4 regions of the Bacillus lumedeiriae genome follow, and region 4 is predicted to be linked to each of the others. Evidence: riboswitches for the same ligand, from Rfam matches in the RefSeq annotation. Region 4 holds a riboswitch; each other region holds the start of a gene.
What was found. A riboswitch is a leader RNA that binds a small molecule or an ion and turns the genes downstream of it on or off. The one in region 4 is predicted to bind lysine.
Positions count from the first base shown of each region.

Region 1: another riboswitch for lysine. It lies ahead of QYG89_RS12665 (Na+/H+ antiporter NhaC family protein); the one in region 4 lies ahead of QYG89_RS10120 (cysteine hydrolase family protein).
Region 2: another riboswitch for lysine. It lies ahead of QYG89_RS06230 (amino acid permease); the one in region 4 lies ahead of QYG89_RS10120 (cysteine hydrolase family protein).
Region 3: another riboswitch for lysine. It lies ahead of dapA (4-hydroxy-tetrahydrodipicolinate synthase); the one in region 4 lies ahead of QYG89_RS10120 (cysteine hydrolase family protein).

Region 1 covers NZ_JAUIYO010000011.1:30,820-38,758, forward strand. Annotated here, with positions in the region: gene sufB (Fe-S cluster assembly protein SufB) at 1-518, shown strand, start outside; gene QYG89_RS12650 (DUF72 domain-containing protein) at 978-1,823, shown strand; gene QYG89_RS12655 (bifunctional metallophosphatase/5'-nucleotidase) at 1,836-3,239, shown strand; gene yunB (sporulation protein YunB) at 3,300-4,052, shown strand; lysine riboswitch at 4,119-4,303, shown strand; gene QYG89_RS12665 (Na+/H+ antiporter NhaC family protein) at 4,421-5,995, shown strand; gene QYG89_RS12670 (sodium-dependent transporter) at 6,280-7,776, shown strand; gene QYG89_RS12675 (methionine/alanine import family NSS transporter small subunit) at 7,776-7,889, shown strand.
Region 2 covers NZ_JAUIYO010000003.1:13,257-21,195, forward strand. Annotated here, with positions in the region: gene QYG89_RS06220 (CynX/NimT family MFS transporter) at 266-1,483, opposite strand; gene QYG89_RS06225 (FadR/GntR family transcriptional regulator) at 1,483-2,178, opposite strand; lysine riboswitch at 2,518-2,696, shown strand; gene QYG89_RS06230 (amino acid permease) at 2,796-4,238, shown strand; gene QYG89_RS06235 (flavin reductase family protein) at 4,571-5,074, opposite strand; gene QYG89_RS06240 (amidase) at 5,227-6,603, shown strand; gene QYG89_RS06245 (aromatic ring-hydroxylating oxygenase subunit alpha) at 6,711-7,748, opposite strand; gene QYG89_RS06250 (aldehyde dehydrogenase family protein) at 7,819-7,939, opposite strand, start outside.
Region 3 covers NZ_JAUIYO010000007.1:93,349-101,287, forward strand. Annotated here, with positions in the region: gene pdaA (delta-lactam-biosynthetic de-N-acetylase) at 1-76, shown strand, start outside; gene rlmD (23S rRNA (uracil(1939)-C(5))-methyltransferase RlmD) at 186-1,550, shown strand; gene QYG89_RS10900 (amino acid ABC transporter ATP-binding protein) at 1,926-2,648, opposite strand; gene QYG89_RS10905 (amino acid ABC transporter permease) at 2,645-3,301, opposite strand; gene QYG89_RS10910 (basic amino acid ABC transporter substrate-binding protein) at 3,382-4,221, opposite strand; gene dapA (4-hydroxy-tetrahydrodipicolinate synthase) at 4,640-5,527, opposite strand; lysine riboswitch at 5,657-5,838, opposite strand; gene QYG89_RS10920 (hypothetical protein) at 6,084-6,851, shown strand; gene QYG89_RS10925 (ferritin-like domain-containing protein) at 7,048-7,542, opposite strand; gene QYG89_RS10930 (hypothetical protein) at 7,911-7,939, shown strand, end outside.
Region 4 covers NZ_JAUIYO010000006.1:107,439-115,377, reverse strand. Annotated here, with positions in the region: gene QYG89_RS10140 (malate:quinone oxidoreductase) at 1-982, shown strand, start outside; partial or broken gene QYG89_RS10135 (zinc-ribbon domain-containing protein) at 1,245-1,316, shown strand; gene QYG89_RS10130 (hypothetical protein) at 1,413-2,456, shown strand; gene QYG89_RS10125 (ECF transporter S component) at 2,566-3,099, opposite strand; lysine riboswitch at 3,342-3,526, shown strand; gene QYG89_RS10120 (cysteine hydrolase family protein) at 3,805-4,521, shown strand; gene QYG89_RS10115 (APC family permease) at 4,538-5,896, shown strand; gene QYG89_RS10110 (TetR/AcrR family transcriptional regulator) at 6,099-6,758, shown strand; gene QYG89_RS10105 (MFS transporter) at 7,578-7,939, shown strand, end outside.

The DNA.
Region 1 (7,939 bases), on a different contig from region 4:
AATTAACAATGAAATATCCAGCCGTTATTTTGAAGGGTGAAGGAGCCCGCGGTTTAACGCTATCTATCGCTATTGCAGGCAAAGGACAGCATCAGGATGCAGGAGCTAAAATGATCCATCTGGCGCCAAACACATCTTCAACGATTGTATCGAAATCGATTGCCAAGCATGGCGGGAAAGTAACCTATCGCGGAATCGTCCATTTTGGGCGTAAAGCAGAGGGGGCGCGCTCGAACATTGAGTGTGATACACTCATTATGGACAATCAATCTACATCAGATACGATTCCATATAATGAGATCTTAAATGACAATATTTCACTTGAGCACGAAGCGAAAGTGTCGAAGGTGTCCGAAGAACAACTATTCTACTTGATGAGCCGCGGTGTTTCTGAAGAAGAAGCAACAGAAATGATCGTTATGGGCTTTATCGAGCCATTCACGAAAGAACTTCCAATGGAATACGCGGTTGAAATGAACCGCTTGATCAAGTTCGAAATGGAAGGTTCGATCGGTTAATCTTTTAAATTAGAAGAGGGTGTCCCCAAGAGTATAACTTTTAGGGGCATCCCTTTTTGTATGGTTCTTTAAACTTGTCCGTTGATTTCCGTTCCAGGCGCTTCGCTTTCCGCGGGGCAAACGGTGAGCCTCCTCGTCGATAAAGCTCCTGCGGGGTCTCACCTGTTCGCTTTCCCCGCAGGAGTCTTTGCGCCTTCCACTACAATCAACTCAGTGAAAAATAATCGTTTGAACTTTATCAAAAAAATCTAAAGAAAGACTGATCCCAAAAAGTTGTTGTTAACGACCTTTTGGGGTCAGTCTTTTTTTATGTAGGAAAAAAGCGAACAATCCATTCCAAGTACCCAGCAAACTTTAAATGTTTTGTCCAGTTAAACTGAATCTATTCGTTTCCTGTTTGAATGAATAGGAAGTAAGGAAAGGCTGTTATATGATAGAATAAAGGTGAGGTGAATACGGATGTTGTACGTCGGTGTGACTGGATGGGGAGATCATGATTCGCTTTACAAAGGTGGCATTGCTTCCCGTGATAAATTAAAAGAATATGGCGCCCATTTTCCGACGGTGGAAGTGGATTCGAGTTTTTATGCGGTGCAGCCGCTGCGGAATATGCAAAAGTGGGCCGATGAGACACCAGAGACTTTTCAATTTATCGTGAAAGCGTATCAGGGGATGACAGGACATGAACGGGGAGAGATCCCCTTCCAGTCAAAAGAAGAAATGTTTCAAGCCTTTATTGAATCGCTGGCCCCGATGAAGGAAGCGGGCAAGCTAGCCATGGTATTGTTTCAGTTTCCGCCGTGGTTCGACTGCCAGCGCAAGAATGTCGAGTATTTGCGTTATTGCAAGGAGCGGATGGGGAATCTGCCGCTTGCTGTTGAATTCCGTCATCAGTCATGGTATTCGGCCGCCTTTTTAGAAAAAACGATGACGTTTTTGGAAAAGGAAAAATGGATTCATACCGTTTGCGATGAACCGCAGGCTGGAGAAGGCTCTGTCCCCATTATTTTACAAGCGACAGATCCGGAAAAAACACTTGTGCGCCTGCATGGCCGCAACAGACAGGGCTGGCGCAAGCAGGGGAATAAAAACTGGCGGGACGTGCGTTATCTATACCGCTACAATAAAAATGAATTAAATCAATGGATCGACTTTACTAAAGAGCTTCAAAAGCAAAGTAAGCAAGTCTATATGCTGTTTAATAACAACTCAGGCGGAGATGCCGCTGATAATGCTAAGCAGTTTATTGAATTAGCTGGCTTGGAATACGAAAATCTAGCCTCACGACAGCTTGATTTATTTTAAGGAGGGCTGTGGATGGAACGAAGAGAAAGCCTAAAGGAAACCATTCACATTTATCATACAAATGACTTGCACAGCCATTTTGAAAATTGGCCGCGGATCCGCGGTTTTTTGAAAAAACGGAAAAGATGGCATGAGGAAGCAGGAGAAAGTGTATTCATCTTTGATATTGGTGATTATGTTGACCGCTCGCATCCAATGACCGAGGGTACACTTGGTAAAGGAAACATTGCATTGTTAAATGAAGCAGGCTATGATGCCGTGACCATTGGAAATAATGAGGGAATCACTTTGCCGAGAGAAGGACTCGATATTTTATATGAGAATGCTCTGTTTCCGGTCGCATTGGCCAATCTTTTCTACGATAGCGGTGAGCGTCCAAAGTGGGCTGCTCCTTCTTGTTTATTTGATTTGCCTAATGGAATGAAAATGGGGATCACTGGGGCTACAGCTTTTTTTTCAGGAGCATATGAACAGCTTGGCTGGAAATTGTCTCCGCCTGTTGAAGAGTTAAATGCACAAGTAAAGGAATTAAGCAAAGAAGCGGATATTATTGTGATTCTTTCTCATCTAGGCATTCATGAAGATGAACGTATTGCGCATGAAATTCCCGAAGCAGACGTTGTGCTTGGGGCTCATACCCACCATCTGCTTCACGAAGGCAAAGAAGTCGATGGAACACTGCTGGCCGCTGCTGGCCGGTTCGGCTATTACGTCGGTCACGTCATGATTGAAGTAGATACAGAAACGAAGCAAATCATAGCTAAAAAAGCACGTGTCTATAAAACAGCGGAAGAGTTATCGGCACCAGTGGACGAACAAATGGAAATTGATAAGTACATAAAAGAAGGAAAGCAGTCGCTTAGTCAGCCGGTCATCTCTTTGCCTGCTCCGCTTTCGAGCGATTGGTTCGCCCCTTCACAGCTTCCAGGGATTCTTTGTGAAGGACTAAGAGAATGGTGTGGAGCGGACGGCGCCTTTTTAAATGCTGGTCTTCTCTTAGGAGGATTGGAGAGCGGCACCGTGACGAAATATGATATTCACAAGGTGCTTCCTCATCCGATTAACCCATGTCTCATTGAACTTTCAGGGACGGAGCTGAGGGAAATATTAAAGCAGACGACAGATGATAAATGGCCTCATATGGTGATCAAAGGGCTTGGTTTTAGGGGACAAGTGATGGGTCGCTTTGTGTATGATCGGTTAGGTATCGACATGGACCGCTACTTATTTACAATTGATGGAATAGAGATTGAAAATGATAAACTGTACAAGCTGGCTACGGTTGATATGTTTGCGTATGGACAGTTTTTTCCGCAAATTTATCGCGCACCGGTAAAAAACCATTTTATGCCGGAATTTTTGCGTGATGTGATGGAGTGGAAGCTTCTTCACCTTGACTTTCACCTGGAAGAATAAACTTTATTGCATGATCCTTTCTTTTTTTAGCATACATTAGCTAAAGAAGGAGGGATTTTTTTGGCTGCACAAAAAAGGTGGAGATCTAAGAGAGGGCCGCTCCCTCTGCGCTACGTGTTTTTAATTACTCTTGTCTTATTTACTTTTTCAACTGCTGCGAGCCTATTTATCATCAATAAAAATGTTAAGCCAACATTGATTGGCTATGCTCATGCTGAAACGAAGAAAATTGCTGCGATGGTGATTAACAAGGCAATTAATAAAAAAGTCGCCAGTGTGATGGATATTAACGATATTATTGAAGCTGATCCAAACAACCCTTCTACAACGAAGCTAAATGCAAAAATTATTAACCGGGTGATGGCTGAAACGACTAACCTTGTTCAGCTAAACTTAAAAGAGGCAGAGAAGGGAAATCTACAAGCATTGGAACTATGGTCTGATGTAGAGATTGAAACAGAGGAAGAAGAGAAAGCGGAAGGCATTGTCTACTATGTTCCGCTTGGGCAAGTAACGAACAATGCTTTACTTGGAAACTTGGGTCCAAAAATTCCGGTTCGCTTTCATGCAATCGGTGAGGTCACATCTAATATAAAATCAAACATTAAGCCATATGGCATTAATAATGCGTATGTAGAAGTATTTATTGAAGTAAAAGTGAATGTGCAGATTATTGTGCCGTTCGCCACTGAAATGACGACAGTTACGCAGGATATTCCAGTAGCGATGGGAATGATTCATGGCGATGTTCCGGATTTTTATAACAGCGGCGGAGGAATGTCGCCTTCTATCGAATGGCCTTCAAAGAAATAGGGCTTGGCAAAGGGAGGAATAATTGATAGTATTTGAGTAGTAAATTAAATAAACCTTATCAAAATCCGGTGGGGTAGAGGCTGCAAAATTGATGAGTAAACAGCGTGAGGATGACAACAAAGACCGCGGTTGAAAGGTGATTTTGCCGAAGTGCCAAAAAGGTGTCATCCTTTTTGGGATTGGGGTTATCTTGAATAAGGATAACACTCTTATTGTAAAGAACTCGTTTGCAATAGGGAGCTACAGATCGCGATGGAGAATTGACTTGCGTTACAAAAAGTAATGATAGTTTTCTCTATCATTACTTTTTTTATTTTCAGCATCTGTTTAAAGCTCATTCTTATGCAGCATCGGGGGAGGAGAACATCATGGAAAACACAATTTTTTCATTAATTCCGCCAGTTTTAGCCATTGTTATGGTCATCTTAACGAAGCGCGTCCTTCTTTCGTTAGGGGCTGGGGTCTTTGCTTCAGCATTGCTGCTGGCAAACTTCCAAGTTGGCGAAACGTTCCGTATTATGTGGGGAGCGTTTTCAGGTAATATTTACGCAGATGGAGAATGGAGTACGTGGAATATATATATTATTATTTTCTTGCTGCTCTTAGGGGTCATTACAGCCTTTATTAACATTTCCGGTGGAAGCCGTGCGTTTGGTGAATGGGCTGTCCAGCGGGTAAAAACACGTGCTGGCGCTCAAATCATGTCTGCCCTTCTTGGGATTCTTATATTTATTGATGACTATTTTAATGCTTTAGCAGTGGGGCAGATTTCTCGGCCGATTACCGACCGTCAGCGTGTCTCTCGTGCAAAGCTTGCCTATATTATCGATTCGACATCAGCACCTGTTTGTGTCGTGTCGCCAGTTTCGAGTTGGGGAGCATACATTATCGGTATTCTCGGTACCGTTCTTGCTGCTCATGAAGTGACTGAATACAGCGCTTTTTCTGCATTTATTCAAATGATTCCAATGAATTTCTACGTGTGGGCGGCGCTTGGTCTCGTGTTTTTGACTGCTTGGATGCAGTTTGATTTCGGACCGATGAAAACACATGAAGAGCGGGCGGTTGTATTGGGAGAAGTGATGCCTCCTGATCGTGAAGCACCGGGAGAATTAAAGGAAGATTTGCCTGTGAGCACGACGGGAACAGTTGGTGATCTTGTCTGGCCGATCATTGCATTGATTATCGGAACTATATCTGCAATGATGTGGACGGGGGGAAAGGCGACGGAAGGCCATGTAACGATTTTAAAAATCTTTGAAAATACCGACGTCTCTAAGTCATTGTTGTATGGTGGTTTAATCGGTCTTGCTGTTGCGATTGCTATGTTCCTGAGGCAGAGTTTCGTTTTACATGGCGTCAATAAAAATGTATTCGGCATCGGTGTATGGGAAGGGATCAAATCCATGCTTCCAGCTGTCTATATTTTATTTTTTGCCTGGACGATCGTTACTCTCATTGGTGACCTTGGAACAGGCACGTATTTAGCTGGTCTTGTTCAACAATCGAATATGAATGTTGGTTTGCTTCCATTTATTTTATTTATCGTAGCGGGGATCATGGCTTTTTCTACCGGTACTTCATGGGGATCTTTCGGAATTTTGCTTCCGATTGCCGGGGAAATTGCGGCTGTTTCGGATGTATCGCTTATCCTGCCGGCCATGGCGGCTGTGTTAGCCGGCGCCGTATTTGGTGATCACTGTTCACCAATTTCGGATACGACCATTTTGTCATCTACGGGAGCAGGAAGCCATCATATCGATCACGTTGTGACGCAAATTCCGTATGCTCTGCTATCAGCTGGGGTTGCAGGGATCGGCTTTTTAATGTTAGGTTTTCTTCACAATACGTGGCTCTCACTTGCTGTGACGCTTGGATTGTTAGCCGCTGTCACTTTAATCATGAAGCGGAATCATTCACTAAAATCGACAATGGAGTCATAAACGTTAAACGCCGGCTATTGCCGGCGTTCTTTTTTAAAAGGGAAAAACTCTTTCTATGAATAATATATAAATGATATGCATATAAAGTTTATTGTGGGAGAGGATGAAGAAACAAAGAGAATCGGTCGGAATTTTGGAATAAAAAGTTATTTTCATAAAATAAAAAATAGTTTACTAATTAACTTCTCCCATTTATAATGAGTAAGACGCATTAAGAATTTTTTGAAAATACTGTCTCTTTAAGAGGCGAAACAGGAGGGATTTATGTGGATCAGCAGCGTCCTATGTTTGGTTCCAGAGCTGGTTTTATTTTTGCAGCTGTCGGCTCTGCTATTGGCTTGGGCAACATTTGGCGTTTTCCGGCAGTTGCCTATGAAAATGGAGGAGGCGCCTTTTTCCTGCCATACTTATTCGCCTTGCTTACAGCTGGGATTCCATTGCTTATCTTAGAGTTTACGATTGGCCACAAATACCGCGGATCGAGCCCGTTATCTTTTGCCCGTATGAACAAAAATGCGGAATGGCTCGGGTGGTGGCAAATTGCTATTTCATTCGTGATCGCTACTTATTATTCAGTTATTATTGGCTGGGCCTTATCGTATACGGTTTTTTCTTTTAAATTATCTTGGGGCAAAGACCCGCAAACGTTCTTATTGTCTGATTATTTGCAGCTGGCAGATGCGGGGGTATTCGGTGGAGTCGTTCCGCAAATACTCGTTTCACTTGCCGTCGTGTGGATTGTGACTCTCGGTGTATTAGTTGCCGGTGTTAAAAGAGGGATCGAAAAAGCGACAAAAGTTATGATTCCATTGCTCGTGTTCTTATTCTTAATTATCGTGATCCGTGCTCTGACGCTTGAAGGAGCTGTGAACGGATTAAATGCATTCTTTAAACCGGAATGGTCGCAGTTAATGAATGGAAAGGTTTGGATTGCGGCTTACGGTCAAATTTTCTTCAGCTTGTCGATTGGTTTTGCTATTATGGTTACGTATTCTAGTTATCTTCCAAAAAAATCCGATATTACGAACAATGCATTTATTACAGGATTCAGTAACTCAGCTTTCGAATTGCTTGCTGGTTTCGGTGTCTTCTCCGCTCTTGGCTTTATGGCTATGCAGCAAGGGGTAAGCGTAGATGAAGTGGTCAGCAGCGGAGTCATATTAGCCTTTTCTGTTTTTCCACAGATTATTAATGAGTTTCCGTTTGCAAGGGAATTATTCGGTATCCTGTTCTTCGGTTCTCTAGTACTAGCAGGATTCACGTCCCTTATTTCCATTGTCGAGACATTCGTAGCGGGTGTACAAGAGAAATTTAATGTGTCCCGTACAAAGTCTGTCTTAATCGGCGGCGGACTTGCGGCGTTGATTTCTATTATTTACGCTACAAGGGGCGGATTGAACCTTCTTGATACAGTCGATTATTTCATTAACAACTTCGGTGTTGCTTTCGCTGGACTCGTAGAGGTCATTCTCATTGCATGGGTATTCAAGCAATTGGACCCGTTAAAAAGCTACGCGGATTCCGTATCTGATATTCGGCTCGGTGTATGGTGGAAAATTTGTTTAAGTATTGTCACACCGCTTGTCCTCGGCTACATGATGTTTGATAATATTCGTCAAAATCTTGCAGCACCTTACAGTGGCTATCCACAAAGCTTTGTAAATACGTACGGGTGGACAGTCGCAGTAGGCGCAATGGTCATAGGCATCATTTTTATGTATATGAAACGATGGAAAGCAGGCATGCTTGATGGGCCTTCTACTAAAAAGGAGGTGCGATAATGGACGGCAGCGCAATTACAATGATGATTACAGGAATAGTAATTATTTGGGGCGGCCTAGCTGCAAGTATCGCTCATGCGGTGAAAAAAGCCAAAGAAGCAAAACAAAGTTAAAGAAAGAAGTGTCCTAAAAGCTTAGCTTTTAGGACACTTCTTTTTGTTGC
Region 2 (7,939 bases), on a different contig from region 4:
ACCATTCCACTGCTTTTGCTCTCTTTCTTTATTTTAACGGGCGATACATGGCTGCAAGCAGTGGAACACAAAAAAGCTTCCCATCGCCGATCAACCATCGGTTACAGGAAGCTTTTTTAACTTGATATAAAAAATGGGCATGCTTTATACGTGGATTTTTACATTTTATGAGCGGCGATTACAACTTTATGAGCGGAAATCAAAACTTTCTGCACGCTCTCGTCCATTTTGTGCGCGTGATTCATAAAAATATGCGCACCGCTCGTCAATCCGTCACATATCCCTTTTTCCCAGCAGACATTCCGACTACAGAGATGAATGCTGATACTGCGGCAAGCATAACTAATGGAATCGTCCAGCTGTGGGTAAAGTCATGAAGCCAGCCCACGAAAACAGGACCGACAGATGCTAGGAGATAACCAAATGCCTGAGCCATTCCTGACAACTGCGCTGCCTCTTGGACATTTTTTGTACGCAGGGTGTAGAACATCATCGATAGACTGAATGCTGAACCCGCCCCGATGCCGATGAAAATGATCCACAACGGAAGAAGCAAGCCATCGTCTAGTAAAATACCAGCATATCCAGTGATGAACAGTGCAGACGTAATCACAGCCATTCCGCGCTGATCTTTCATTCGTCCGGCTAAGATCGGAACGATAAATGTAAACGGTAAAACAGCAAATTGCATAATGGAAAGCATCCAGCCAGCCGCATCCGCATCCAGCCCTTTTTGCTGCAAAATATCCGGCAGCCACGTAATAACAACATAAAACATGAATGACTGTAACCCCATATATAGCGTGACGTGCCAAGCGAGGCGTGAACGCCATAGCCGCCCACTTTTTCTAGTTCCTGCTGCACCTGTACTTTGCTTTCGCTGATGCCGTAATTGCGGAAGCCACAAAATAACCGCGATCGCGGCCAATACGGCCCATACGCTGAGAGCGCCGGACCAGCCAAACCCGGCAATCGAGGAGAGCGGCACACTAATACCTGATGCTATCGCTCCGCATAAGTTCATTGACACGGAATACACGCCCGTCATGACACCGATGCGTTCTGCAAAATGCTGTTTGATGAAACCCGGCAGTAAGACATTCCCGATCGCAATAGCCAAACCAATCAGCACTGTGCCGGCAAACAACGTGCTTACCCCCCCTGACGAACGAATCACTATCCCAGCGGCTAGAACGAGCAAAGAAACAAATAGCGTCAGTTCCATTCCGAAGCGGCGGGAAAGCCGTGGAGCAAACAGTGACAAGAAAGCGAAAGCAAGCAAAGGTACCGTTGTAATCGTACCAGCGATAGCATTAGATATCCCTAAACCGTCGCGGATTGCCGGCACTAACGGACCGACTGAAGTTAAAGGTGCTCTGAGATTTGCACCGATAAAAAGAATACCGATGACCAAAAGGGCCGTATGCCACCTTATTTTTGTTTTTGCTTGTTGGGACGATTCAATGACTTGCGGTTCTCCCATTATGATTCCTCCAAACTAGTAGTCAATACTTCTTTTAAATGCGCCATATATTCATTCACAGCTTCGGCTGCCTGCTCTTCGTTTTGCGTAACGATGCCGTCTACAAGCTTGCCATGAATGCGCTGATGGACATCCATATTAGGAGCCAGTTCAACGAGATTACGAACAGAAGAATGCAATGCATCCGTCATGTGATGATATAAATCGATCAACAAACGATTGTGAGCTGCATTTGCAACCGCCTGATGCAGACGGATATCCGCTTCGGCATAAGCCCGGTTATCTTGATCTCGGCTCGCCTGAAGACAAGCTTCCATATGCATGCGCAGCTGCCGGACATCTTCTTCACTCCGGCGGACCGCCGCTAACCGTGCAGCTTCCCGTTCAAGCGCATGCCTGACTTCTAATGTTTCCAGTAAATCCGACTTATACAGCCGGCGTTCAATGACCGCTCCGAGAATGCTAGATGAACAAACGCTGGTTCCACTCCCCTGCCTCGTCTGCAAAAGTCCGCTATGGACAAGAGCGCGCACCGCTTCCCGAAGCGTATTGCGGCTCACACCAAACTGTTCCATCAACTCCATTTCCGGCGGCAGCCTAGTACCGACTTCCCAAACGCCAGATTCGATTAACTCTTCCATCTGTAAAACAACCTGATCCACAAGCGAAACTCGATTCGCTTTTTCAATCTTCATTTCCACACCTCAAATTTGTAGGATGATTGGTTCATCCGAAAACTTATCATATGTAACATAAATTGTAAATAGCAAACAAGGCTCAAACACCAGATATTTCTTCTCAGTCTTTCAACCATTTTCATTCCCCGGCACTTACGATTGAGTAAGAGAACAGACAATAAACAAAAACCATTATTATTTTTTTACAATAACATTCTTGCCATTAGTGATTCCAAATCAATCTTTCAGAAACCTATCAAAATATATTTACTAAAGAAAACAAAGTAAAAAAATAACTATTGCAATATCAAAATTAATTAACTATAATTCTGATATCAATTGAATATTCCCATTCACCGATGGGATAGAGGCTGCAGCTTATAAAAGTAGAACAGACGAGATTCAATGAAATTTATGACTCTGCTTGAAAGGATGGGCTGCCGAAGTGTGGATCAATCATTGTTTATCCACGCTGGGGATGTTTTCGAACAGGAACATCACTGTCACGTTATGTAACGTGGAGAACTATCTTCGGAAGGATTAAACGGACTGATCAAACAGCCGTCGATCTTTTTCGACGGCTGTTTTTTTATCTTTCCTTTCAGTCTTCCTTCCTAGAAAAGGAGTGTACAACATTGGCGAATACATCAGCCCCAACCGAACTAAAAAGAACACTTAAAGCACGTCACCTGGCGATGATCTCCCTCGGAGGCTCCATCGGAACAGGCATATTTTTAGCGAGCGGCGGAGCCATTCATACGGCTGGACCAGGAGGCGCATTGCTCGCGTATACAGCGATCGGGATCATGGTTTATTTCTTAATGACGAGTCTTGCGGAAATGGCTGCCTACATGCCGGTTGCAGGCTCATTCAAAGAGTATGCAACAAAGTTTGTTGATCCGGCATTCGGCTTTGCTATCGGCTGGAATTACTGGTACAACTGGGCGATTACGATTGCTGCAGAACTTGCTGCAGTCGTACTGATTATGAAGTTCTGGTTCCCTGAAAGCCCTTCTATTATTTGGAGCGCACTGGCCCTTGTCATTATGTTTGGCTTTAATTACATGTCAGTTAAAGGGTTTGGCGAAGCGGAGTTTTGGTTTGCCCTCATTAAAGTGGTCACAGTTATTATCTTTATTATTACTGGATTTTTAATGATTTTTGGAATTATGGGCGGGGAATCGATCGGCTTTACAAACTTCACTATTGAAGATGCACCGTTCAATGGAGGATTCTTTACTATTTTGGGTGTCTTTATGGCTGCTGGTTTCTCTTTCCAAGGGACGGAACTGCTCGGCGTAGCGGCTGGAGAAAGTGAAAATCCGGAAAAGGCCATTCCAAAAGCAATTAACTCTGTCTTCTGGCGTATCCTGCTGTTTTATATTTTAGCGATTTTCGTGATCGGCCTGATCCTTCCATATACAGATGAACGTTTATTAAGCGACGCAGTTTCCGTCAGTCCATTCACACTCGTATTTGAACGAGCAGGATTTGCTTTTGCCGCCTCCGTTATGAATGCGATCATTTTAACCTCTGTATTATCCGCCGGCAACTCTGGCATGTACGCCTCCACTCGTATGCTCTGGGACTTAGCACGCGATGGAAAGGCACCAAAGTTCTTAGGTAAATTAGATAAAAGAGGCGTGCCGGTGAATGCCTTAATCGTCACAACGTTCATTGGCTGTTTTGCCTTTTTAACGACTTTCTTTGGAGATGGTGTTGTCTATGTCTGGCTGTTAAATGCTTCCGGGATGGCTGGATTCGTTACATGGCTCGGTATCGCCATTAGCCATTACCGCTTCCGCAGAGCTTATGTTGCTCAAGGCGGCGATGTAAACGAACTTCCATACCAGGCAAAATGGTTTCCATTCGGTCCCTTATTAGCATTGATCCTATGTATTTTCGTTATTTTGGGACAAAACCTCCAAGCCTTTACAGGCGGTGGAATCGATTGGAATGGCGTGCTCGTTTCTTATATTGGCCTGCCTCTTTTCTTAATCACTTGGCTCATCTATAAAGTAAAATACAAAACAAAATTAATTCCATTGCAAGACTGTGATTTAAGAAGAAAACATTGATAAACAAAAAAGCTGATCCTAAAAGGTCATTAAAAACGACTTTTTAGGGTCAGTCTCTGCTTAGATTAATTTTTTAATATGAATGTATCATTTTAGTGAACATGAGAGAAGTTCATCTTCTTACTTCAACGTTTTTTATTGTTTTCCAGTGGATGATGCCCATTTTCCCACAAAGTTCAAACGATAATTTTTCACTGAGGCGGTTGTAGCGGAAGGCGTGAAGACTCCTGCAGGGAAAGCGAAACGCATGGAACGGAAATCAACGGACAAGTTTAAAGAACCATACAAGGGGTGCCCTTAAAAGTTATACTTTTAGGACACCCCTTTCTCTATTATTTCCCACTATAAAACGCAGCTGGAATTGGACCGAAGAAGCGGCGGTGATAAAGCATTGGCTCTTTTTCTTTATGAATATGAATATCCGTCACTTTGCCAATTAACACTGTATGGTCGCCCGCTTCCACTGCTTGAAACGTTTCGCACTCCAATACCCCAAATGCCCCTTCAATAATCGGCAGACCGCTCTTGGACATTTCCCATTTACATTGACTGAAGCGGTCAATCCCTTTCGTTGCAAACGTTTTGCATAGCTCCTGCTGATTACCTGAAAGAACATGAACAGCGAACTTGCCGCCTTCCGTAAACGATTTAATAGTGGATACTCCATGATCAATAGACCATAGCACCATCAGTGGATCAAGCGAAACAGACGCAAATGAATTTACTGTCAGACCAACGGGTGTTCCATCTTTTGTTACTCCAGTGACGACTGTCACACCTGTCGGATAATTCCCCATTACTTCTTTAAACAAGTTTTGTTGTTCAGCCTTTTCCATTATTCATCTCTCCTTTGTTATATAACTATCGCGGATGTACAAGAAAATGAACAAAAACCTTTCTACTTTCTGACTTATTTCAATATTCCACTTATTATGACTCGTTCCATGGTAAGATGAAGGGGATGACTCAATAATCTTGAGGAGGATGGATGATGAAAAACCTAACGATTCGCGAGCTGAAGATGGGATATGAAAAGAAAGAATTTTCTCCTGTAGAAGCAACAAAGGCTTATTTAGAAAGAATTCATCAGCACCAAGACCTAAATGCCTTCATTACCGTATGTGCCGATGAAGCTTTAAAACAAGCAGAGATTTCTGAGAAAAAATTTTTAGCGAATGACTTCACAGGCATGTTAGAAGGAATTCCGCTTTCTTATAAGGATAACTTATATACGAAAGGCATTCGGACGACGAGCGGGTCAAAAATTGCAGAGAACTTCGTACCGGATACTAACGCTGGTGCCGTCCGTGCCCTTCAAAGAGAAGGAGCAGTCAATCTTGGCAAAGTGAACTTGCATGAGTATGCATTTGGCATCACATCAAACAACCCATTCTACGGCCCGGTCAAAAATCCATGGAACAAAGAATACACACCAGGCGGATCAAGCGGCGGGTCTGGAGCAGCAGTAGCAGCCTCTTTATGCGCTGCATCCATCGGCACCGACACTGGCGGATCGATCCGTATTCCAGCGGCTTCTTGCGGCATTGTCGGCTTAAAACCTACATATAACTTAGTAGACGCTTCCGGTGTCACAAACATTTCCTGGTCGATCGATCACGTTGGACCCCTTACGAGAAATGTAGATGATCTAGCCATGATGATGGAAGCGTTAACCGGCCGTTCTTACTTAGAAAACTTACAGGAAGACATTCGCGGCCTTAGAGTCGGTGTTCCTAACAATTATTTTAACGAGCAAATGGATACAGAAGCGGCTGCTCTTTACAAACAAGCACTTCATAACCTTGAATCGCTCGGAGCGGTGCTGATTGATATCGATATTCCATTTACGATGGATGACCTTTCCCTAATATTCGTTCTGGCCATTTCTGAGGCAGGCTTCGTTCATGAAAACAGCTTAAATACAAAGATCGACGAGTTTGGCGCAGACGTTCGTGCCGCCGTTGAAGCGAGCCGTACTTTCTCAGCCCTCGATTATATTAAAGCGTTAAAAAGAAAGGCTGAAATCACGGAACAATTTGAAAAGCTGTTCGGGAAGGTTGACGTCATAGCCACACCGGCCTTGCCGGATACTGCTCAGAAAATTGGTATTGAAACAATAAACATCAACGGCAAACAAGAACCATTATTCGATGCGATGATTCGCTATCCGTCCGTCTTCAACTTAACCGGTCAGCCTGCTTTATCAATCCCAACCGGCTTCGCCTCTAACGGCCTGCCAGCAGGACTGCAGCTCGCAGCCGCTTCCTTTAACGAAAACATACTCATCCGCGCAGGATATGCGTATGAACAAAGCTTCTTGAAAGAGTTTTATGAGAAGCGGGATAAAGTCTCATCACTTGTATAGAAATTAAAATAAAACAACGCGGAAATATAGCCGCGTTGTTTTATTTTGCTAATATACAGATAGATGGACAACAAAGAAAGCAAGCGTTTATCCACAGCCCGAATAGGTTATTTACCTTTCAAAGCCTTTTCAATCAGCTGATGAAAGTACACTTCAGCATTTTCAGTAGGAGAAAAGATTCCGTTCGCAAACGCTTTGGAACCTAGACCTTTCTGCAGCTCTTCTACTAATTCAAAGTCTTCCTGTCTCACTTGATCGACAAATTTAAAATATTCTTCTTTTGCTTCCGTGATCTCTTCATTAAGAGAATAATCACGGTAAATCCCCATAGATGTTTCTGCATCCAAAGGAACCACTTGAATCGTATTGACATTTCCTTCTCCTGGATAGACGTTAATCATCATGTTTGGCCAGATCCAATAAAAACGAGCAAGTTCACTTTCATCTTCACTTTGGCTCGATACCATATATTGATGAGTGAATTTATCATGCGTAGTCGTACAGAAATTAGATAAATCATAAGACTTAGCAAACCCAGGATGGGCAATGGCACAATGATCACATTCAAGATAGTTATCAATAACCGATTTCCAATTCGCCTTCACTACACGGCGTGTTTCCCTAATTAGTTTAACAGAGTTGAAGAATGAGAACTTTTCCATCTCTCCTAAAAACTCTTGATACGCTTCGGCAAGCGAAGGAGCATCATTATCTAAATTTACAAAAACAAGAGAGTGCTGCACTTCCAATCGGATCGATCTCATACAGCTGTGTGCTCCCAGCTCAGTTGTTTTAAAGTTAGGCGCTCTATTGATACTTCCGTCTAATTTGAACGTCCAGCCATGGTATTTACACTGCAGTATTTTTTTATTTCCCCCGTCACTCTGTTCTACTTTCATTCCACGGTGCGGGCAAATATTGTAGAAGGCCCGCAGCTCGCCGTCTTTGTCATGAGTAACGATAATCGGTTCCCCGGCAACGTCAAATGTTAAGAAATCACCCACTTTTTCCAGCTGACTCGCATGCCCAACAAATATCCAGTTCTTCGAAAAAATCTTTTCTCTCTCTTCCTTAAATACTTCTGGATCTACATAGCGTGAATAAGGCTGTGTTTGGCTAAACTGCAATTCTTCTTTTGTTGTCATAATAAAACCCCCTATTAATCATCTAGTTTGAAATATCAAGCATCTGTGTTCATGACATATTCCGTTCAATTTACATCCGATCCATATAAACCGTCTTGACTTCTGTATAAAATTCAACCGCACTCTTTCCTTGTTCCCGGCTGCCGGTGCTTGAGTTTTTGCAGCCGCCAAATGGCAATTGCGGTTCTGTT
Region 3 (7,939 bases), on a different contig from region 4:
AGACTTGAAAAAGCAAGGATATCGCTTTGAAAGCCTGGATGATTACCGTAAAAAACAAAAACGGATTTCTGCATAGGACTGCCGCGGCAGTCCTGTTTTTTTGATCATTTTTCGTTATACTATGAAGAAAGCATGAAATAAAGGCATGAATATGAGGACGTGACAAAGTGAAACAGGAAAGCAATATGAAAATAAAATTGAAACAAACGTTTCCGCTGACAATAAAGAGGATTGGAATTAATGGGGAAGGTGTCGGGTATTTTAAACGGCAGGTTGTCTTCGTTCCAGGTGCACTGCCGGGAGAAGAAGTCGTTGTAGAAGCAACGAAAGTACACCCGAAGTTTGCAGAGGGGAAAATTAAAAAAATCCGGAAGAAATCTCCTCACCGTACGACTCCGCCTTGTCCGGTGTATGATCAATGCGGCGGCTGCCAGCTGCAGCACATCACCTATAGCCAGCAGTTAAAAGAGAAACGCGATATTTTAATTCAATCACTGGAACGCCATACGAAATTGCCAGTAGAGTCGCTTGATATTCGCGAGACGATTGGCATGGAAAATCCATGGTCTTACCGCAATAAAAGTCAGTTTCAAGTAGGCAGCCGAGATGGAAAGGTCATTGCCGGCTTGTACAGCTTAAATTCGCACAAACTGATTGATATTCCGGACTGTGCTGTGCAGCAGCCGGTACTGAATGATGTACTCAACACAGTAAAGCAAATACTGAAGGATTTCAACATTTCGATTTATGATGAGAAGAAGAACAAAGGGATCGTCAAGACAATCGTTACCCGCATCGGTGTCGCAACCGGCGAGATCCAGCTCGTTATTGTTACCGCCACGAACGAACTGCCGAAAAAGCAGCTCATCGTAGAAGAAGTCCAAAAGCGCCTTCCGAATGTTAAGTCGATTATTCATAACATCAATCCGAAAAAAACATCGTTGATCTTTGGGGACAAAAGCCTGCCGCTTGCTGGTTCCGAAACGATTGAAGAGCGACTTGGCGAACAAACGTATTCATTGTCTGCCCGCGCGTTCTTTCAGCTCAATCCGGACCAGACCGTTAAGCTGTACGATGAAGTGAAAAAAGCAGCCCAATTGACAGGGAAGGAAAAAGTCGTTGATGCGTACTGCGGATCAGGGACCATCGGCCGCTGGGTGGGGGATGGTGCCGCAGAAATCCGGGGAATGGACGTTATTCCGGAATCGATTAAAGACGCAAGAGAAAACGCCAAAGCACTGAAAATAAAAACAGTATACGAAGTTGGCACAGCTGAACAGTGGCTCCCTAAATGGCTGAAAGAAGGATGGAAGCCCGATGTCATCATCGTTGACCCGCCGCGCACAGGCTGCGATCAGAAACTGCTCGATACGATCAAAAAGATCAAGCCGAAACGCTTTGTATACGTATCATGCAACCCGTCGACACTTGCGAAAGACATTAATCAGCTGAGTCAGCTTTACAATATTGAATACATTCAGCCAGTGGATATGTTTCCACAGACGGCGCATGTAGAGAGCTGTTCATTGCTCGTAAGGAAAGAAATATAGCAGCGGGCACATCAGAGGGGCTTTATTTTGAATAGTAAATAGAAGATGATCTACGTGTTCATGAATAATAAAGTTCTTTAAAAAATAAAATAGTTGTCTAAAAAGCCGGTGCGAATTGGCATTTTGCACCGGCTTTTAGTGTTTTGATAATAAAATAGGGAATACGCCGCTATTCGTTAAAGGAAGAATTGGGAATAAAAGAGGGCTAACCATTGAAAAAAGTATTATTGTTTACAGTATCTATTTTAGTGGGGTGTAATTCACCTGCACTATCTCCCAATGTAATATATTTTTGTCATAAAGAAAAGCTCTTACACTGTGGATAGACACACAGCGTAAAAGCCTCATTCTTTTAAAAAGGATAGGACCAATGTTTTATAAAACTTTACTTAAGAAGGCTTTTGTCCTTTCTTCCTGCGGATTTTCAAATATTTCTTTAGGGAGATTTTCTTCAACTATATAGCCTCCATCCATAAATAAGACACGATCACCAACTTCACGAGCAAAGCCCATTTCGTGGGTTACAACGACCATTGTCATCCCTTCTTTAGCTAGTTGTTTCATTACTTCTAGCACTTCCCCGACCATTTCTGGATCCAGTGCCGAGGTCGGCTCATCAAAAAGCATTATTTTCGGCTCCATTGCAAGAGCCCTCGCTATAGCGACACGCTGCTTCTGCCCGCCGGACAATGAATCTGGATATACATTTGCTTTCTCTACAAGGCCTACTTTGCGTAAAAGTTCAAGGCCCTTTTCCTTTGCTTTTTGCGCAGGTATATTTCTCACTTTCATAGGAGCAAGCATGATATTTTCAATTACGGTTTTATGTGGAAATAAATTAAATTGCTGAAAGACCATGCCAACTTCGGTTCTTACTTTATTAATGTCTGTTTTCTTGTCAGTTAAATCAAGGCCTTCGATCAAAACATGTCCGCCTGTAATCGATTCAAGCATATTTAAACACCTTAAAAATGTAGACTTTCCTGATCCTGATGGTCCAATAACGACCACCACTTCCTGAGGTTTAATAGCTACATTAATATCTTTTAAAATTTCATTCGTGCCAAATGATTTTTTTAAATGCTTCACTTGAATCATTCTACTGCCAACCTTCTTTCAAGACGATTTAATAAAAGACTCATAGAAGTAGTTAACACAAGATAGATAAGTGCGACTGTGATATACGGCTCCCAGACAATAAAATAATTACCAGCCATTGCACGTCCCCAATACATAAGTTCAGGTGTTGCCACAATTGCTGCAAGGGAGGAATCTTTAATAAGAACAACGAATTCGTTCCCAAGAGGCGGGATCATTCTCTTAAAAGCCTGAGGCAAAATAACATTTTTCATTGCTTGAACATGATTCATACCCAAAGAACGGGATGCTTCCATTTGACCCTTATCAATAGACTGGATTCCAGCTCTAAAAATTTCAGCAATATAGGCTCCTGCATTTAAAGAAAGAGCGATAATTGTGGCTAAAATCCCATTAGTATGTCCAATCAAAAGGGGGACTACCCCAAAATGAACTAAAAATAATTGCACAAATAAAGGGGTTCCACGGAAAAATGTAATATAGCAATGAAAAAGAAATGAAATTGGCTTATTCTTTGACATTTTCCCTAATCCGATTCCTAATCCGAATAATGTCCCAAGTAAAGTCGCTACAATCGATAATCCGATTGTTAACATAGTTCCTTTCAAAAAGAATGGAATGTATTCAGCGATGAGATCAAAGCGAAATCCCATTAACCTACCCCCTAATTAAACTAAAATTGCGTAATACAATTTTTTAGAATTACGCAATTTTAGTTCTCTAATTATTAATGCTATTCTTTTAATGTTTCTAAATCTGGCTGTACCCCAAACCATTTCTCATATATTTTGGCATATGTCCCGTTTTCGATAAGCTTCGTAAGAGCTGCATCAAATTCAGCTTTTAGTGGGCTGCCTTTTTGGAACATCAATCCATAAAATTCATTGTCAAATCCTTCTTTATCTTCAACGACAACAAGTTTTTGATCTGGATTCTTTTTGACATACTCTTCGAGTGTAGCATTGTCAGCAACAGCTGCATCAGCTCCGCCGCTCGTCAATTCCAAAATAACTAGATTATTATTTTCGAATTTTTTAACATTTGGATTGTTTTTCCCAAGAACTTTGTCAATAGCTGCCTGTCCGGATGCTCCGTTTTGAATGGCTACTACTTTGCCTTTTAGGTCAGCTATACTTTTAATATCACTGCCTTCAGGAACTAAAATCTTGTTTGTTGATAGAAAGTAAGGAACTGAAAAATCATAGGTTTGCTTCCGGTCCTCACTGATTGTAATAGCAGATAATCCAAAGTCAGAAATGCCGTCTTTAATCTCAAGAAATAACGGTTCCCATCCTAGATTGACGAATTCATAATCATATCCTGTTTCTTTTGCAAGCTCCACCAATAAATCGGCATCAAATCCTACAATTTTACCGTTTTCAATTGATTCAAATGGCGGATAATGCGCATCTGTTCCAACCTTTAGTTTTTTCTTACCTTCACCAGATGATCCATTACTCTCATTATTTGGCTTATTATTGCTTGCGCTGTCCGTCTGCGTCGGGCTTGTCCCACAAGCCGCTAAAATAAGTGTGAAAACCATGACTAAAGCAAAAAGTGTAATTTTTCTCATCGAGCTACCCCCTAGACATTTTATTTATTTTACAAAAAACAAGAAGTGTAACCATTCGAAGTGAATGCCCCCCTTTAAATAATTATGTGTTTCTAAAGTACCTGAATCACTTGGATGAATTTCCGAATTTTCTGTATTTTCAGATATATGCATTGTACATTTAGACCTATATTTCCGCAACAAAATCTCTTTTGAATTCCTTAGTTGGTTAAAAATATGCTAGAAATGTTGAAAAAATATATGTTTACAAAAAAGAGAAAGTAAGAATCTCTAAAAAATCAAAAAACGGATTAGGCCTGCATTTCTTTGGGCCTAATCCGTTTGATTTATTCTTTGAAACAAATTTAACATGACTTACTTTTGTTCATGTTTAAATCCTTAATAATAAAACGTCTAATCTTTAAAAAATGTTATTTGTTTATGCGCTTTTTCCTTTTTCTACTAATTTCAGTGCTTGTTGCAAGGCATTTTGTTCTTCATCATTTAGAGGAACGATTGGTAAGCGAACATTGCCAACAGGGACTCCGTGTAGATTTAATGCTGCTTTTACAGGTGATGGACTTGGTGCAGCAAATAGTGCTTTGATGATTGGGAGAAGGCTGCGGTGGGCTAGAGCAGACTCTTGAAGTTTCCCATTCTTAAAGTGTTCAATCATCGTTTGCATTTCATTCCCAATAATGTGAGAAGCAACCGAGACCACTCCTATGCCGCCAATCGATAACACTGGTAAAGTTAAACCATCATCACCGCTGTACAATGAAAAATCTTCAGGTGTTTGGCTGATGATTTCAGTCATCGCATCTAAATCGCCGCTTGCGTCTTTAATTGAAACGATATTTGGAATCTTTGCAAGGCGAACGACCGTCTCAACAGACATATTGACAACACTTCGCCCTGGTATATTGTATAGCATGACCGGTAATGACGTGGATTCAGCAATCGCTTTAAAGTGTTGATACAAACCTTCTTGAGATGGCTTGTTATAGTAGGGAACAACGAGCATAATTCCGTCTACCCCGGTTTTTTCCGCAAGCTTCGTTAAACTGATCGAGCCTCTTGTGTCATTGGAGCCAGTACCAGCGATGACAGGAACCCTTCCGTTTACTACTTCAACTACGAATTGGAACAATTTTACTTTTTCTTCCGTCGTTAACGTAGGAGATTCTCCGGTTGTACCGGCTACCACTAAACCGTCCGTTCCGTTGTCAATTAAATAATTGATTAAGTTTTTTGCAGCATTAAAATCAATCTCACCATTTTGATCAAATGGGGTCACCATTGCAGTTAAAATTTGTCCGAAATTCATTACTTCTCCACATCCTTTATCATTTTTATAACATAGAGGGAGAAGGGCAATTAGTAATTAACGCAAAAAAGCAGCAACGGGGCTTCGCTGCTGCAGTAGAAACAATTATGTAATAAAAATTATTTCTGCGCGTAAGATAGCCCTCCATATAGTTTCCTATATGACAATTCTGTATTTATTCAATAACAGAACCAGCTTCAAGAGAAATGAGATTCTTTTCAGCTTCGGCAAATTCCCCTTTTCACAATCGTCATTGGACCTCATTCATCCTCCTATTGTGTACTAATGGTCTTTGCGCCTCTATCCTTACTTCAAAAAAATATTGAAATAAGTAAATATTCAATTGGATTAAATGATATCAGTTTTCTCGCTTGATTACAATGAAAAAAAGCCTTAACTATTGATAATGTTTCGTTATCCTTCTGTGATATCTGTCATCTATTCTTTATCTGTTTGTTCTTTGTATATAAAGTAACTATGATACGATTAAAAATATGAGCTTAATTATTCGTATTATTTAATATAACGTTACAGGAAAAGGGAAAGAGGGAACGTTGTGAACACAGATCAAGCATTTGAGCTGTTAAGGGATGCAGGAGTAACAGAAGATAGGAGCATTCAAACCGTTAAACGATGGCTGCGTGACGGGAAGATTAAATATGAAGGAGGAAAAGGGAATAGAAAAAACGGATACATTATTGACGACACAGATCAAGTACTTGACCTGTTAAAGGATGCAGGAGTAACAGAAAGTATCGGCATTCAAACCATTAGACGCTGGCTGCACGGGGGCAGGATGAAATCCGAGGGGAACAGGAAAATCGAGTCAAGCATGGATGATACACCTTCAAAGCTGTTCACAAATGGTCGTATGGATCAAAATACGGACGAGATCATCCGCCGATTAAAATTAAAAATACAAGCACAAGATAAGCATATAAAAGGAATAGAAGAACTACATGAGGTTGCAAAAAAAGGAGTACTTCAGCAGCGTGATCAGTTGAAAAGAGAAGTTATCGCATTAAAAAATGATGTAAATAAATTACAAAATGAAATAAGGGATTTATTAAAACAAAATATTGAACTGCGCAATGAATGGAGAAAATTAAAAGAAAGTAAAAGAAATAAGTATCATTTCACCTCTACTACTCAATTAAATCATAAAAAGTTAGGGCTTTCAAAAATGGCCGATAATAAAGAAGTAGCAGCGGCATATAAAGGATTATTAAAACTCACTCATCCAGACCGCGGCGGCAATGCAAAGTTATTTCATTACATTAAGACTGACTACGACCATTTTAGAAACAGCATCGAAGGGAAATAACGGTTAATCTTTGAATGTCTTTCATATAAGAATGATTCGTACTTTATATATCCAGATGAAAAGTGCTTGATATTATGTATGCAGCAGCTATTGAATAAGAGTAGGTTCTTTCATAGGCCAGTTTCCCATTACGTTAAAGTAATGGAGAACTGGCCTCTTTTATTATTTTCTAAATTAACTAGCAAAAGAACAGAAATCAACCGCCTAATTTGGCTAATGTGAACAAATAATTATATTTCGTGGCGTGTTTCAGCTCATCTGTAATAATTTCGAATAACATTTGCTGATATACATAACCAGATAAGCATTGCTTGATTTTTCGATAGTTTTCTACAGCGCGGAGCTCCCCAAATAAAGCCGTTCTTAATCCTTCACTATAGCTCTCGGGTTGTTGGAAGGTCTCTTCTTCGGAAGGCGCTATATCTTGCCCTGTGTAACTACGGTAAATAAGTCTAAACATTTGGTTGTGTTTTCTTTCATCATCCCTTATTGTGGCGATCACGTCTTTCGCTTCTTGTGTCGGTGCCATGGCGATTAAGTGCTGATAGAACAGCTCATCTTCTTTTTCCCCTTGAACAGCCTTTTTTACGCGTTCTAACGCTGAGGGCAAACAATGCTGATCCATTCCTTGAGAGAGTGAATTTTGGGGCGGACTGTATTGCCTAAGCGGATAACCGTATGGTAGATACATGAAAAATCCCCCTTGCTTTATATTCATATGGGCAATATATTCACGCTTCCTGCTTTATGTGAGGGATTTATAAAATGTGAATTCAATAAAAATAGACTCATCGTATAAACCGATGTAAATATTTCCTTTATTGATTTAATGATGGAGAGTCCTTTTAAGTTTAGATCATATCAAAATCTTTTTTGAGAAGAGATTGAATGAAAGGGAAGAAAGTAGGGGTTTGTCTTTAACACTAATTACTTTTTTGAATATTATGTAAATAAAAGGCTGTGTTAATGACTATTATTGATTGAAGCGGGAGGCGGGTGCCTGCAGCGGAAGTCAATAGGCGAGTTTAACAAAGCCTAAGTAAAAGGGGGTGAGTGAATATGTATTTAGTTGGTTTCTATTCGCCAAA
Region 4 (7,939 bases):
AACGGACGTCAACTTTGGCGCGTTAACACGTATGTTGTTTGATCACTTAAAAGATCAGGGTGTCGATGTCCACTATCAACATAAGGTGGATGATATGAAACGCACGAGTGACGGCTTATGGGAATTAAAAGTGCGTAATGCCAGCGGTCAAGTTGAACGTCATGCGGCAAAGTTTGTCTTTATCGGCGGAGGCGGCGGAAGCTTGCTTTTATTACAAAAAACGGGTATTCCTGAAAGTAAACATATCGGAGGATTCCCAGTAAGTGGACTATTCCTAGCATGTAACAATCCAGAGATTGTAGAACAGCATCATGCAAAAGTGTACGGCAAAGCTGCCGTTGGTGCCCCTCCGATGTCTGTTCCGCATCTTGATACACGATATATTGACAACAAAAAATCATTGCTGTTTGGACCGTTTGCCGGCTTCTCACCAAAGTTCCTAAAAACTGGTTCTAACCTGGATTTATTCGCTTCCATCAAACCGAATAATCTCTTCACTATGTTAGCGGCAGGCGCAAAAAACATGGCATTAACAAAATACCTGGTCCAACAATTAATGCTGTCTAAAGAGCAGCGTATTGAAGAGTTGCGAGAATTCGTTCCTAATGCTAAAAGCGAAGATTGGGATATCGTGGTAGCGGGTCAGCGTGTACAAGTAATTAAGGACACTGAAGCTGGCGGCAAAGGCACACTTCAGTTTGGTACGGAAGTAGTTAGTGCTGCTGACGGCTCGGTTGCTGCATTACTTGGTGCTTCTCCAGGTGCTTCTACAGCTGTTCACGTTATGCTTGAAGTAATCAACAAGTGCTTCCCAGAATATACCAAAGAGTGGGAACCAAAAATCAAAGAAATGATTCCTTCTTATGGCATGAAACTAGCGGAAAACCCAGAACTATTCAACGAAATTCATGCTTCAACAGAGAAGGCGCTTCGTCTAAGCGGAAAATCGCCGTTACAGACAACGAGCGAAGGCGCATTATAAGAGAGTGCTGATTTTTTGAAGCTGTAACCTAAATGCAGCATCTCAAAGATTAAGCGTATATGAATGTGGAATGCATGTTCTGTTATTCTATTGAAAAAGGCTTCTCACTTTTTGTGGGAAGTCTTTTTCCTATTTGGGGATCCATTTCAAACATGGCAGTGTATCTGTTCTATTAATGAAAAATTCACCATAAATTGATAAAATAGAACTAGATCTATTTGGCCGTATGATCGCTGTCTGAGTGCCGTAAAGGAGAGGAAGAATGATGCCAATTTGTACAAAGTGCGGTGAAAGTGTAAAGGAAGGACAGACCTTCTGTACAATGTGTGGGACAAAATTTGTGATTCCCCACCCGCCGCCGCTTTTAAATACTAGTTCAAAGGAATCAGAAGAAAATAGAACTGTTTTAAAAGGAACGAGAAGAAAAACTGTGAAGGGAGTGATTATTGCTATTTTTTCCACGGTAGGTATCGTTTTTCTTATCTTAGGCGTTTATCTGATGGCTGATGGAAAAAAAGAACCCGGCGCAGTGAAGGATTCAGTTCAACATAATGAGGAAGAGGAAGTGCCAGTGGGCAAGAATAGTACGCCTCCAAAATCCGATACGAATAAAACGACACATGCGACAGATCCCAAACTGCATACCTTACCGGATTTTCATCTTTTAGAAGAATTGAGTACTGGTAATTTAATGGGGATTTTACAGATTGGTACATCAAAAGATGAATTAATCCGCCAATTTGGTAAACCATTAAAAGAATATGTCCGCAATGAGGATATTTTGCTGGAGTATGAGGACGTCATTTATACTATTTCTCCAAATAACGGCTTGAATTATGCTGCAGAATTAAAGCCTGTTCATTCTTCGAAATATAATTTTCAGGAAATCAAAAAAGCCTTAGGTGATGGGGATGAACATGTAAGTTTTGAACAGGGAAAGGATAAAGACGGATTGTTTTATTTATATTATGCTTCAGAGGACTCAGAACTTATCTTTTATTCTCCTAGTCAAATGGAGTCACCTGTCACAAAGATTATATACGGCAACCCAACACTTTACTCATTGAATCAAGAAGAAGAGACCACAACAGTACATCCAGGTGAAGTTGAGCCCATCATTAAGAATATAAGAGCCGAATATAACGCTATTAATAGTCAAATTTCCTCTATGACTAAACGAGACACCCTCTCAATGGAGGGGCATAAAAAGCAAGTGTTTAGAAATAGCCGGGGGATCATTAAGAAAGTGATTGAAATAACACCAGAAGGCTCAATGGAATATTATTATGATGATACCGAAACGCTTTTCTTTATCTTTTTTTATAAAGGCAGAATTGAAAATCGTTTCTATTTCTATCAAAATCAAATGATTCGCTGGATTGACCCTAGTCGTGCCATCATTGATTATGATCAGGGTCAGAGGAATCATCGGTATAAAGAGTGGGAAGAGTATTGGCTTAGAAAAGGATATTGAATGCTTTATCTCGTATCTTTGTTTGGAAATATCTTAATGGCGTTTGAGTATGAAAAGAAGAAACGTGCCCCTAGTGAATCTGCACTAGAAGCACGTTTCTTCTTTTTCTCTATTTTCCGGAAATTTTCTTTAAGCGTCCTACAAGCGGTAAAACAATGATTCCAGCTAGAACAACTTGCATCACGTTGCCTGGGATGGAGCCGAATGGCTGTATCCAGTTACTATAAAGAATGACTTCAGTAAAATAGTAGCCTACGATTTTTATAATGAGTGCAGCGACAATCGCAAGTGTGTATACGACTGCTCTTTTGCCGGGTGCCTTCTCGGCTATAAGACCAGCTGCGAAGCCCATCGTACCTACGATGACGAATGTAAACGGCGCCCAAACTGTCCAGCCAGAGAGAAGATCAAAGAGGCCCATTCCAAAGGCGCCTGCGATCGCTCCTGTTCTTTTGCCAAAAACGAAAGCGGCTATAAAAAGAGGCACGTTACCGAGATGGATGAGGCCTCCATTTCCCATGATTGGGAGTCTTATGTTGATAAACATGGTGGCTACAAGGGTTAATGTGATGAAAAGCGCATTGATAACAATGGTTTTCGTTTTTGTTTTGGTTGTTCTTGCTGGTGAGAATGTTGAATCCATATGATGCCCTCTTTCCTTTTTACCTATTATCATACTCCTAATCTTATACTTAATAAATACCTAATCCTATTTATTTACCTAGCAAAACAATGACATTGATTTTGTGGAATAATATAAAATTTATGAATATAACTTTCTTAATTCAATGAAACAAGTTTTAGTCTATGAAAATATAGGTTTGACATTTGAATAGTTATAATTATATAATTATTCCTATAATTTAATAGCCTCACTGCTTATGACTGTGAGGTAGAGGCGCGATATTTATTAGTGCTTAGTGGAGTCCGAGAAGATGAAGAAGCTATGCAGAAGGAAATATCGCCGAAGTATGTAATGAGTTCTCGCCATTATGTATTGGGTCTGTAATGAATAATTACAGAACTGTCTTAATAAATTTCCCGATTTATTAAGTTGTGCTATCTCAAAAAGAGATAAAAGGGTGAGGAATTTGGAATGACTACATCGATTTCCGGGTTCTATCTCGGAGAAGGTATATAGTCTTTTTTATTGCCATCAAGAGATTCCCTAGTATAAACGGGGAATCTCTTTTTTTATTAGGCTTTGTTAAACTTACCTGTTGATTTTTGCCGGGGCGCTCGCTTTCCGCTTCAATCAACAAAAGGACAGCATCAACACTAGTCATTAACATCGCCTTTTATTTTTAAAAAAATACAGCTTGTAAAGGCTAACACGAAGGAGATTATTATGGAAAATCAACAAACACTTTATTACGAATTTATTCCAACTGATGAAGGGAAAATGAAATTAGATCCGGAAAAAACAGCACTTTTAATCGTTGATATGCAGAATCAATTTATTAGCCGTGATGGATTGGATGCTCAAATTGCAAGAGAAAAGGGAATGTTCGATAAATGGGAGTATTTCTTTGATCGCATTGATCACGTAGCGATTCCAAACAATAAAAAACTACTAGACTTTTTCCGTGCTAATCAATTAGAAGTCACTTTCGGACGTATTGCCTGTCATCACAAGGATGGACGTGACCGTTCTCCGGTACAGCGCCGCCCGGGATGGAATAACATTTTATTGCCAATCGGTGATCCAGGTGCGGAAATGGTTGATGAATTAAAACCATTAGAGGATGAAATCGTAGTAAATAAAACAACAGATAGTGTGTTAAGCGGTACAAACTATGAGTTTTTACTTCGAAACATGGGCATTGAAACAATTGTATGTACAGGGGTTGTCACAGACCAATGTGTTGCTTCGACGGTTCGCAGCTTAGCCGATGCTGGTTTTGAAGTGATTTTAGTAGAAGATGCGTGTGCTGCTGCTACACAACAATTACATGATGCAGAAATCATGATTATGAACCAAATATATTGCCAAGTAATGAGCACCGACGAAACCATTCAACTCATTTCAGAGGAAATGGAACAACGTGCAGTCGTTCAAAGATAGAGAGGAATCCTTTTAAATGAGTAATGTACAAATGAATTCACATCACGTCAGTTCGGCTTCTCATTTCAAGCGTGTCTTGACTCTGAAGGATTTGGTGATTTACGGAATTGCTTTTATGACGCCCATTGCGCCCGCTTATATATATGGCTTTGCAGCACAGTCAACAGGCGGTATGCTGCCACTAGCTTATTTAATCGCCATGGTGGCAATGATGTTTTCTGCCTATAGTTATGGAAGGATGGCTGCTGCATTTCCTATTTCCGGATCTACGTATACGTATACACAACGTGCCATTCATCCACATTTAGGTTTTTTTGCCGGCTGGGCCATGTTTATGGACTATGTACTAGTACCGTTAATTGTCTTTATGGTAGGCGGGTCCTATGCTAATGCATTAGTTCCATCTATTCCTTATTGGATATGGGTATTGATCATTGCTGGTATTATTACAACAGTAAATATTCTTGGAATTGCAATGGCAGCGAAAACGAACCAGCTATTAGTATTGTTTATGGGAATAGTTGTTGTTGTATTTGTGATTTTTTGTATAAAAACAATTGTAGGTGGGGACGGTGCATCCGCACTAGTATCGATTACTCCGTTCTTTCAAAGCGAAAAGTTTGTCATGACCGCCATTATTTCAGGTGCGGCGATGGCATGTTTCTCATTTTTAGGTTTTGATTCTATTACAACCTTATCTGAAGAAGCTGTAAATCCCAAAGATGATATTTGGAAAGCGGCCATTCTTTCCTGCTTAATCGGCGGGGTGATTTTTATCGTGCAAGCTTACGTTGCCCAGCTTGTATGGCCGGATGTAAACAGTTTTAGCTCAGCAGATACAGCATTATTTGATGTTGCGAAAGCAGCAGGCGGTGCAATTCTTGCGACACTGTACACAGTAGCTATTATCGTGTCATCTTTGACAGCGGGTTTAACAGGTCAAGCGAGTGCTTCACGTTTAATGTTTAGCATGGGGCGTGATGAAGTATTGCCGAAAAAATTCTTTACACGTCTACATCCTAAATATAAAACACCGATCAATAATATTTTATTAATGTGCAGCATGAGTATTGTTGGAGCGATTGTCCTGCCAATAAATTTTGTTGCAGAATTAATGAACTTTGGCGGTCTCACTGGGTTTATGTTTGTGAACTTATCTGTCATCGTGTATTACTATTTTCGTAAAAAAGAAAAGAAATTTTTCCGTTATTTACTCATTCCGGGCTTAGGTTTTTTAATCTGTTTCTATCTATTTATTAACTTGTCACCAATGACGTTAAAAGTAGGCTTAATCTGGATGGTCATCGGCTTGATCTATGCGCTGATTACGACAAAAGGATTTAAAAAGCTGCCGCCAAGCATTCGTAATTTGTGATTAATAACAATGTATTAAGAAGGTATTTTATAGGACATGGACTTGGGATAGTACTCGAGTTCATGTCCTTTTATTTTTGTAATTGAAGCATGCCAGTAGCAAAGTAAATATAAAAAGGTTATGAAAAATAGGAGGTTTTGTACATATCCATATAAACTTGTATAATAAACTCACAATATTTGCAAAATTGAGGAGAAGAGAAATGGCCACGAAACGTAAACAAATACAGGTAAATAGAATGTATCAATATTTTGTTGACGCAGCTGTTCAAATTATCGAAGAAGAAGGGATTAAAAATGTTACTGCACGAAAGGTTGCAGAGAGAGCAGGCTATACTACGTCCACCATTTATAATTATTTTAAAGATCTGTCGCACCTTTTATTTTTTGCTTCAATGAAGCTCGTTAAGGATTATGTACACGAAGTTAATGTATATATGAGTAAAGAAGAGAGTTACTTAGATAAATATATTGTATCATGGGAATGTTTTTGTAAATATTCATTTTCTAAACCTGAAATATATTATGCCCTCTTTATAGAAGATTTAGGTGAAAAACCTGATGAATTACTTAAGCATTATTATTCTGTATATCCCAGTGAGTTAATTGGGATACCAGATGAAATCAAGCCTACACTCTTTGAGCCTAACCTAGGTAAAAGAAACAAGATGTTTTTAGAGATTGAGAAGAAGCATGATATCCGCTCTGAACATATAGAAGATGTAAATAATATGATCATCCTTCTATGGAAAGGTATGATGTCGACACTCTTGAATAACAGGAGCAGTTATAAAAAAGAAGAAGCGATAGAGATAACCGTAAGATATATTAAGGAAGTGGCACAAAAGCTGTCAAAGGGCTAATATTTACGGATGATGATCGATTCATTCTCTTTTCTCGATCGTGCTTCGCTTGTCTTTTGTTTTGCCCTCAATGCTTCTTCATATCTTGTTTCTGCAACATGAAGTAAAAGCCAGATTCTAAAATAACTGATCTGCCAAATTTGTGATGGCGGTAAATTAGCGTATTCCTCTTTCCTCACGTCCCTAGAATTTTTTGTTTTTCCTCTTTAGTGAGCTCGACCTCCGTGTTCGCTTAGTCATAAAAATAGAGTTCTATGCCATATCTATCCTAAAACGGAGGAGAACCCAAAAGCCCAATTTCTCAATTTTAATCCTGAGAAATTGGGCTTTTTATATTGGGGTTTTCTTAACGCTGTATATTGGCATATTCCTAATGATGTCCCTATAAGTGGGGAGCAGTCTGTCTATATGATGCGCTAAATGGCTGGGTGGTTAATTTAAAATTGACAAAGAAATATTTTTTGACTATTATGAATATTATCAATTAAAGAACACGTTCATAAAAAGAACAACGTCTTTTTTGAGAATGTGTTTATGGGGGTGTTTTCTCATTCGTTTTATAACAAACAAAAAAGGGGCTGAGATGGATGACTAATTGAACTTAACGAAATGTTAAAAGGTTAAATGGGATTTATATAATGGCGGGACAAAGTGATGACCTAAATGTAATCGCATACATCTGATCTCAAGGACAGTCTGTCATTAGATGATAGCGATAGATCAAGCAAGATAGAGCAGCCGTCCGGTTAATTCTAGTAAGTTCATATTCTTTTAAAAGACATAACCAAAAATTATATGGGAAATGAGGGAACGTGTCTAATGACTGAAAGGAAATTTAAGATGGATGATGCCCCGCTTAACAAGTTTCATTTCAAAATTACTGCGCTTACTTTTGGGGCAAATTTTTCTGACGGTTATACTCTTGGGATTATTGGTATGGCTCTTGCTTTGCTTAGTCCTGAAATGAATTTAAGCCCAATGTGGGAAGGACTAATTGGAAGTTCCGCTTTAATTGGACTTTTTTTTGGCAGTTTGCTGCTTGGAGGCCTATCTGATCGAATTGGCAGACAAAAAATATTTCTTACAAACTTCTTAGTGATTACAATTGCTTCCATTCTTCAATTTTTTGTGAATGATCCAGCAACGTTGTTTATCCTGCGATTAATGATAGGCTTAGCCCT